Cohaesibacter gelatinilyticus: one gene and its partner. The protein of the gene in region 1 interacts with the protein of each later gene in a pairwise test. Links are inferred from orthologs where the notes say so. Each region holds a gene or a part of one and is shown on either strand. Other genes may lie near its edges.

The links. Proteins that work in one complex are often made in the same cells at the same time.
Region 2: the proteins of gyrB (region 1) and gyrA interact in binary tests that used the Escherichia coli proteins (3 or more experiments, as listed by UniProt). The link is inferred for Cohaesibacter gelatinilyticus from one-to-one orthologs.

Annotation. Positions count from the first base shown.
Region 1 is NZ_OBEL01000003.1:352,374-356,866, reverse strand. What follows is about bases 782-3,798. They hold gyrB (DNA topoisomerase (ATP-hydrolyzing) subunit B), read left to right. Parts: upstream 782-1,085; coding sequence 1,086-3,512; downstream 3,513-3,798. Other genes in these bases: CRO57_RS15520 (cupin domain-containing protein), read left to right, coding at 3,584-3,798; CRO57_RS15530 (c-type cytochrome), read left to right, coding at 782-925. Also shown: DNA replication/repair protein RecF, read left to right, coding at 1-518; more of CRO57_RS15530, read left to right, coding at 515-781; more of CRO57_RS15520, read left to right, coding at 3,799-4,009. UniProt on the Escherichia coli protein: DNA gyrase negatively supercoils closed circular double-stranded DNA in an ATP-dependent manner to maintain chromosomes in an underwound state.
Region 2 is NZ_OBEL01000001.1:1,238,857-1,243,683, forward strand. What follows is about bases 918-4,268. They hold gyrA (DNA gyrase subunit A), read left to right. Parts: upstream 918-1,281; coding sequence 1,282-4,068; downstream 4,069-4,268. Other genes in these bases: CRO57_RS05520 (MarC family protein), read right to left, coding at 918-1,082; CRO57_RS05530 (PepSY-associated TM helix domain-containing protein), read right to left, coding at 4,138-4,268. Outside these bases: CRO57_RS05515 (isocitrate lyase/PEP mutase family protein), read left to right, coding at 1-381; more of CRO57_RS05520, read right to left, coding at 447-917; more of CRO57_RS05530, read right to left, coding at 4,269-4,827. UniProt on the Escherichia coli protein: A type II topoisomerase that negatively supercoils closed circular double-stranded (ds) DNA in an ATP-dependent manner to maintain chromosomes in an underwound state.

The DNA.
Region 1 (4,493 bases):
CTCATTTACACAGTGCTGAGACCGCTTTTCCCATGGCGCAAGTTGGCCTGAATGGCAATTTGGAAGAAAAAGCCTTTCTCATGCCGGCCATTGAATGCGAGGAAACCTATCGCGAACAATTGGTGCAGATGCGTGGACGGGACCGTGCTGCGGGGCGTACCCTGGAAGGTCCTCACCGCTCGGACCTTGCGGTCAATCATGTTGGCAAAGAGATGCCGGCGGCCAAATGCTCGACCGGCGAGCAAAAAGCTTTGTTGCTGGGTATCGTTTTGGCCCATGCGCATCTAGTGGCCAAACGCAATCAGAAAAGCCCGATTGTTCTGCTGGACGAAGTTGCCGCCCATCTGGATGAAACGCGGCGGCTGGCACTCTTCGATATTCTCGACCGTCTTGGTTGTCAGGCCTGGGTGACAGGTACCGATGATCCTGTATTTGCCCCGTTGGGAGAACGCGCTCAGCGTTTCATTGTCGACAATGGCCAACTGACACCAGTTTTGAGCGAGGAAGGCGACAGATGATGAAGCCGCAAAAATTGATGATGTTTGCTATACTCATTGTCATTGCGGCACTGCTGGCTCTTCAATCTGGAAAAGAAGGCGAAAATGACGGTCCTTTGCATGGCAATGCCTTTTCGCTGGATACTGATAAAATCCGATCAGACGGCCTGCGTCTCTATAACGGTGCCTGTATTCAATGCCATGGCATTGAAGCGCGTGGCTCAAGTTTCGGCCCGCCCTTGGTGCACGAGATATACAGGCCATCCCACCATAGCGATCAGGCTTTTGCGCTTGCTGCCTTGCAAGGTGTCACAGCGCATCATTGGGATTATGGCGACATGCCGGCAATTGAGGGAATCAGCCAGACTGATCTGGCCATGATCACAGCCTATATTCGGTATTTGCAGCGAAAAGCAGGCATAAAATAAACTCTATTGTGCAATAAAATGCTCGCAAATATGGCTTTGGGGCTTCTCTCTCCACAATTGCCCGCAAAGGGTTGATTTCACAGCCTCCCATTGGTTGATCGAGACGCGAAACCACGTATAAGTGAAGGGTTACCCCTTTATCCGAGGATGACTGATTCGCATGAGCGAGACTGAACAGAATTCCGGCGCTGAATATGGCGCAGACTCCATTAAAGTTCTCAAAGGCCTGGATGCGGTGCGCAAGCGCCCCGGCATGTATATTGGCGATACTGATGACGGCTCTGGCCTGCATCACATGGTCTATGAAGTGGTGGACAATGCCATCGATGAGGCCTTGGCTGGTCATGCCGATCTGGTGACTGTTACACTCAATGCTGACGGTTCCGTGACCGTAACCGATAACGGTCGTGGTATTCCGACTGACCTGCATCCGGAAGAGGGAATTTCCGCTGCGGAAGTGATCATGACCCAGCTTCATGCTGGCGGCAAGTTCGACTCCAACAGCTACAAGGTTTCCGGTGGTCTGCATGGCGTAGGCGTCTCGGTGGTGAATGCTCTCTCAACCAAGCTCATCTTGCGTATCTGGCGCAACGATCAGGAGCATGAGATCGAGTTTTCTCATGGTGAAGCTGTCAGCCCATTGAAGGTTGTCGGCCCTGCAAATGGCAAGAAGGGGACGGAAGTTACCTTCTATCCAAGCGATGAGACCTTCACTCATATCGAGTTCAAATTCGCAACCCTTGAGCATCGCCTGCGCGAACTGGCCTTCCTCAATTCCGGCGCACGTATCCTGCTGACCGACAATCGCAGTACAGACCCTGTCGTCGAGGAAATGTATTACGAGGGCGGTCTGGAAGCTTTTGTGACCTGGCTTGATCGTGCCAAGAAACCTTTGATTGAAGCACCCCTGTCTGTGACAGCTGAGAAAGACGGCATCACCGTAGAAGCCGCACTTTGGTGGAATGACAGCTATCATGAAAATGTGCTGTGCTTTACCAACAACATTCCGCAGCGTGATGGCGGCACCCACTTGGCCGGTTTCCGTGCCGCTCTGACCCGTCAGATCACCGGTTATGCAGAAAGCTCGGGTCTTTTGAAACGTGAGAAGGTCAATCCGACCGGTGATGATTGCCGTGAAGGCCTGACTTGTGTGCTGTCCGTTAAAGTACCTGACCCGAAATTCTCCTCTCAGACCAAGGATAAACTGGTCTCGAGTGAAGTTCGTCCGGTTGTCGAGAATTTGATCAATGCTGCCTTGAAGGAGTGGCTGGAAGAGAATCCATCTGAAGGCAAGATGATTGTCTCCAAGGTGGTGGAAGCCGCCGCCGCTCGTGATGCGGCCCGTAAAGCGCGTGAATTAACCCGCCGGAAGGGTGCGTTGGATATCGCTTCCCTTCCCGGGAAGCTGGCCGATTGTCAGGAACGCGATCCTGCCAAATCAGAATTGTTCCTGGTGGAGGGTGATTCCGCTGGTGGCTCTGCAAAACAGGGACGCTCTCGCTCCAATCAGGCAATCCTGCCGCTTCGTGGTAAAATTCTCAATGTCGAGCGTGCACGCTTTGACAAGATGCTGTCTTCGCAAGAGATCGGTACGCTGATTACCGCTCTTGGTACTGGTATTGGCAAGGAAGAATTCAAGCAGGAAAAACTGCGCTATCACAAAATCATCATCATGACGGATGCTGACGTAGATGGCGCTCATATCCGTACCCTGTTGCTGACCTTCTTCTTCCGTCAAATGCCGGAGCTGGTAGAGGCCGGCCATCTTTATATTGCTCAGCCTCCGCTCTACAAGGTCAAGCGTGGGCAGTCCGAACAATATCTGAAGGATGAGCGCGCCTTTCAGGATTATCTGATCGATGCCGGTCTTGATGAGGCCGTTCTGATTTCTGGTGTTGGCGTTGAACGTGCTGGTCCTGATTTGCGTGGTTTGCTGGATGAAGCCCGCAATTTCGGCTCCATTCTGGATGGTCTGCATTCGCGTTATAATCGCAGCGTCGTTGAACAAGCTGCCATTTCCGGACTGCTAGACCCAACATTGACTGACGATGCAGCCAAGCAGAATATTGCCCTTAATGAAGTTGCTCAGCGTCTTGATTGGGTAGCGGAAGAGACAGAGCGCGGTTGGTCCGGAAGCATTCAGGATGATGGCGGTTATTTGTTCGAGCGCGAAGTGCGTGGTGTGCGTGAAGTTGCCATTCTGGATCCTGCCCTGTTGCAATCTGCCGATGCCATCAAGCTGAATCAGCTGGCTGCCGATCTTTCGGGAAGCTTTGGAGAAGGCACATTGATGCGCCGCCGTGAGAAGGAATATTCAATTCACGGACCAATTTCCTTGCTCAATGAGGTTTATGCCTTGGGTCGCAAGGGTATTTCCATGCAGCGCTACAAGGGGCTGGGCGAGATGAATGCCGAGCAACTTTGGGAAACCACGCTGGATCCGGAAGTGCGCACTCTGTTGCAAGTCAAGGTTCAGGAAGCGGATGACGCGGATGATATTTTCGCCAAGCTGATGGGCGACGACGTTGAACCGCGCCGGGCTTTCATTCAGGACAATGCCTTGAATGTGGCAAACCTCGATATCTAACGGGAATTGGGCCAGATGCAAATCTGGCCTTTTTCATTTCCAGATTTTCCGCAAACCATATTGAATCTCTCATGACCAGTGCCGAAGAAATTATTACAGCATTGAACATGCAACCACACCCCGAAGGCGGCTATTATGTCGAAACCTTTCGCGATCATGACGGACCGCAAGGGCGTGGTTATTCAACCGCCATCTATTACCTGTTGGAAAAAGGTGATCGATCCCACTGGCACAAAGTTGATGCCACGGAAATTTGGTTCTGGCATGCAGGGTCACCTCTTGAGCTTTGCCTTTCCTCTGATGGGAAAAGCATGACACATCATGTTCTCGGTTCCGATATAATCGCCAATGAACGCCCGCAAGTCATTGTTCCCAAAGGTGATTGGCAATCTGCACAAAGCCTTGGCATTTGGACACTTGTCAGCTGCACAGTTGCACCAGGCTTTGTCTTTGAGGGGTTTGAGATGGCTCCACGTGACTGGTCTCCAAAGGCTTGAACAGCTTCCAAGCCAAGGCTATCCGGCACTTAATCCCCCCTCCATGATTGTGATGTTTTTGCAACATTAAGATCAACTTAACTAATGGTTGCGGTTTTTCTGTTGCAGCTTTTTTCTCATGAGCGTATCTCAGCTCTCCCGATCACGACGATGACGGCATCAACGGCAGGAGTTTTCGCCTCCGCCCACATAGTCGGCCCTGCTTTTCTATGTATGGATGTGTCAACTCGCTCGGGATGCACAATGAGTTCGCGGCGAACGTCGGGGTGTTTCTCCGAAGGGGTGGGTTCGATTCCCACATTTTGCACCATGGATAGCTCAATGGGTAGAGCAACAGATTCAGGTTCTGTCGGTCGAAGGTTCGAATCCTTTTCCACTTGTTGATTTAACCATCAACCACACGCTTTAAACGTGTTTCATTTCATCCGGTTTGAAGACCGGTTTGCCGAAGGCCGATTGAGGAACTTCAAAGTTTTCTTGTGAC
Region 2 (4,827 bases), on another replicon or contig:
AGCGACCGTATCAAAGCCATCCGCTCAATGGCCGACGAAGCTGGTATTCCGCTCTTCATCAATGCGCGGACGGATCTGTTTTTGAAGGAAAAAGATCGTAACAAGCACAAAGATTTGATCGGCGAAGCCAAAGACCGAGTAGCAGCTTACGCTGAAGCAGGGGCGAGCTCTTTCTTCGTTCCGGCGCTTTTCAACACGGAGCTGATCAATGATGTCTGCGCGAATACTGAGCTTCCAGTCAATGTCATGAAGCTGGACAATAGTTTATCCAATAAACAGTTGGCCGATTGTGGTGTTGCGCGTATCAGTTATGGTCCGGGACCATTTCGTCAGGCAATGCAATGGATTGCTCAGAAAAGCCAAGTCGCTATTTCGGACTGACCGATAAGATAGGCAAAAAGGAGGTGGCGTGCCTCCTTTTATTTCAAATGAAATGTCAGCAGTGCCTAACTGGCAATAATCGCCTGAATACCATCGGCAATGAACTGAACCGAGAGGGCGGACAGCAGAACGCCGAGTAAGCGTGTCAGCACATTGCGTCCGCTTTCGCCAAGCAAACGCTCGACCGGGCTTGCAAGTAGGAACATCAGCATCACAAGTATCAGTACGAACAGAATAACCGCCAGGACCGAACCCTGATCCACCCAGCCAGAAGATTGAGAAACCAAAAGAAGCACGGCAGAAATTGCGCCCGGACCGGCAATCAGCGGAATGGCAAGCGGAAAGACCGCAATATTGTGGATCTCATCATCGGTGAGAGCCTTCTGTGCTGACTTGGATTTGCGCTCCTTGCGCTTCTCGAACACCATCTCAAACGCAATGACAAAGAGAAGCAATCCACCGGCAATGCGAAACGCTCCAAGCGAGATGCCGAGAACAGACAGGATTGCCTGACCAATCAGAGCAAAAGCAATCAGGATAACCGCAGCAGTCAAAACGGCGCGAACTGCAATTTTCATCCTCTCCTGCTTGCTGGCACCAGATGTGATAGCAAGAAAAATAGGGGCGAGGCCCAACGGATCGATGGTGACGAACAAGGTCACGAATGCATTGAGCATCAAATCGAGGGGCAAACTGGCCATTTTCCACCTGTAGTTTGTGAATATTGCGTCTTATGAGGATAGTCGTTTTTGAAATGAGACGAAAGGCTTATAAGTTGGTGATGTCGGGCACAAGCCCCACCACATATTTTGCTAACAGGAGTATGACGGTAAACTTTGCTGATCAGTCTTGAATCGGATATACAGACGTATCTTTTTGCTTAGGATTCGAGACGCTCCTTTGACAGACAATAACCAAACAACGACAGGGGGCGATATCGCCACCGATATCAAGCCCATTTCCATCACGGAAGAGATGAAACGTAGCTATCTCGATTACGCCATGAGCGTGATCGTCAGCCGCGCTTTGCCAGATGTTCGAGATGGCCTGAAACCAGTGCACCGCCGCATTCTCTATTCAATGCATGAGAATGGGTATGAGTGGAACAAGCCCTACCGCAAATCCGCGCGTGTAGTCGGTGACGTGATGGGTAAATATCACCCGCACGGTGATAGCGCCATTTATGATGCTTTGGTGCGTATGACGCAGGATTTTTCCTTGCGTCTACCTCTGATAGATGGCCAGGGAAACTTCGGCTCCGTTGATGGCGATAGCGCTGCTGCCATGCGTTATACGGAATGTCGTCTGGAGAAGGTCACGACAACCATTCTTGGTGATCTGGACAAAGATACCGTCGATTTCGCAGCCAACTACGACAATTCCGAACGTGAACCTACCGTCCTGCCATCCCGCTTCCCAAACCTTTTGGTGAATGGTGCGGGCGGTATTGCCGTTGGTATGGCCACCAATATACCACCCCATAATCTGGGTGAAGTGATTGATGCATCTATCGCGCTTATCGATAATCCTGCTCTATCTCCAGAAGAACTGATGGAAATCGTGCCGGGGCCAGACTTCCCGACCGGCGGTCTCATCTTGGGGCGTTCCGGTATTCGTAGCGCTTACAATACCGGCCGTGGTTCGGTCATGATGCGCGGCAAAGTCGATGTCGAAGAAATCCGTAAGGATCGCAACGCATTGATCATCACCGAAATTCCATATCAAGTGAACAAGGCTTCCATGATCGAGAAGATCGCGGAAGCCGTGCGTGACAAGCGTATCGAAGGCATTTCCGACATTCGCGATGAATCTGATCGTCAGGGCATGCGCGTTGTGGTCGAGTTGAAGCGGGATGCAGTGCCTGATGTGGTTCTGAATCAGCTTTATCGTTTCTCACAGCTGCAAACTTCCTTCGGCACCAATATGGTGGCGCTGAATGGTGGAAAGCCAGAACTGATGAATCTGCGCGACGTTCTGTACGCCTTCAACGCATTCCGCGAAGAAGTCGTCAGTCGCCGTACCAAGTTCCTGCTGAACAAGGCACGTGAGCGCGCTCACGTCTTGGTTGGCTTGGCCATTGCTGTTGCCAATATTGATGAAGTGATCGCTACAATCCGTAAGGCCCCAGATCCGGCAACTGCTCGTGCAGAGTTGATGGAACGTCGCTGGCCTGCTCGCGATGTTGAAGCTCTGATCCAGCTGATCGATGATCCACGTCACAAACTTAACGAAGACGGCACCTATTATCTGTCTGAAGAACAGGCCCGCGCTATTCTCGATCTGCGTCTGCAGCGTCTGACTGCTCTTGGTCGTGACGAAGTGGGTGATGAGCTGAATGCCCTTGGTGAGAAGATCAAGGATTATCTCGATATCCTGCGCTCTCGTGAGCGGATCTATTCCATCGTCAAGGAAGAGATGCTGGAGCTGAAAGAAGAATTCGCGACACCACGCCGGACAGAAATCGTCGAAGGTGGTGCTGATTTTGATGATGAAGATCTGATTCAGCGTGAAGATATGGTCGTGACCGTATCTCATGCCGGTTATATCAAGCGTGTACCTCTTTCCACCTATCGTGCTCAGCGTCGTGGTGGTAAGGGCCGCTCTGGTATGGCGACCAAGGATGAGGATTTTGTCACACGGCTGTTTGTGGGCAACACCCACACGCCAGTACTCTTCTTCTCCTCTCGTGGTATTGCATACAAGATGAAGGTTTGGCGCCTGCCACTCTCTGCTCCAACAGGTAAGGGCAAGGCCCTGATCAACTTGCTGCCTCTACAGCAGGGCGAACGTATCACTTCCATCCTGCCACTACCGGAAGATGAGGAGAGCTGGGAAACCCTGGATCTGGTTTTTGCGACCATCTCCGGTTCGGTTCGCCGCAACAAGCTGTCCGACTTCAAGCTCGTCAACCGCAATGGCAAGATCGCCATGAAGTTCGAAGAAGGTTCCGAAGACGGCATCGTCGGTGTAGAAACATGCGATACCAATAGCGATGTGATGTTGACCACGGCCAAAGGCCAATGCATTCGTTTCCCGGTTGACGATGTGCGCGTCTTCCAGAGCCGTGGCTCTACCGGTGTGCGTGGCATCAAGTTGGAAGAGGATGACAAAGTCATCTCGATGGCCATCGTCAAGCATTTCAATGCAACCCCAGATGAGCGTACGGAATATCTGCGTCGCTCCAACGCGTTGCGCCGTGCTTTGAATGGCGAGGAAGCCAATGGTGATGTGACACCAGAAGTACCTGCAACATCTCTCTCTGATGAGCGCTATGTCGAAATGGAGCTGTCCGAGCAGTTTGTGCTGACGCTTTCGGAAAATGGCTTTGGCAAGCGGACCTCCTGTTACGAATATCGCACTTCAGGTCGTGGTGGTAAGGGTATTGCGGCGATGACGGTGAATAACCGGAATGGTCGCCTGATTGCCAGCTTCCCGGCAGAAGAAAGTGACCAGATTATGCTTGTGACCGACGGTGGTCAGCTTATCCGCTGCCCAATCGATGGCATCCGCATCGCTGGTCGTTCTACACAAGGTGTGACTGTCTTCAAAACCCGTGAAGATGAAAAGGTCGTCTCTGTAGAGCGCATTTCGGAAGATGATTCCGAGGAAAACGGCGATGAGAACGGAGATTCTGAGGGTAACACCTCAGAAGACAATGCTCCGGAAGGTGGCACCGAGCAGGAATAAGTTAAACTGCATTCCTGAATAATGAGATTGGAAAAGGGCCGTATATCGGCCCTTTTCTTGTTTGAAGTCTTACGAGAAGGCTTTCTTCAAGGCTGGAATGCGGGTCACGATCAATAGATCAACCGCAATCACGGCCAACAATGTCAGGCCACCCAGCGGGAATGCCATGGATATGAAAAGGGCGACCAGAAATGCACCTTTCCAAAGCGGCATATCTTGCGGCAATGGTGGAGCAACCAATCTACCTGCACCAGTAGGGCGACGTTTCCACCACATCACAATGCCGGAGATACAGGTGAAGAGTATCATGCTGAGCAGCACAAGATTGAGAATAAAGTTCCAGGTGCCAGCCATTCCTTTATGTAGACCGATTCCCCAGGCCATGGTCTTGGCCAGTAGCGGGTAATCACCATAGCGAATATCGGCCAGAACGTTGCCGCTATACTGATCAAGATGAAGAGTGCGATCCTTTTCTGGCGACACGCTATCCTCATTCCGACCATCAACCGAGACGGTATAAACGCCTTTTTCTCCACGTGGCAAAGTCACTTTATACTGACCTACAAAGCCGTTGGCTGCCGCCCATTGAACCACACTGTCCAATGCGACAGGTTTTGGCACCCCTGGTGCGCCTTCTGTCGTGCCAGAAATCGGCATGGGTGTCAGCTCCAGTCCCCACGGAACTTCATCCAACGGTCCGTGGTTCAAAGATGCATGCGTCATATCTGATGACCACAGTTTTGCTTTGCGCTCTACCGG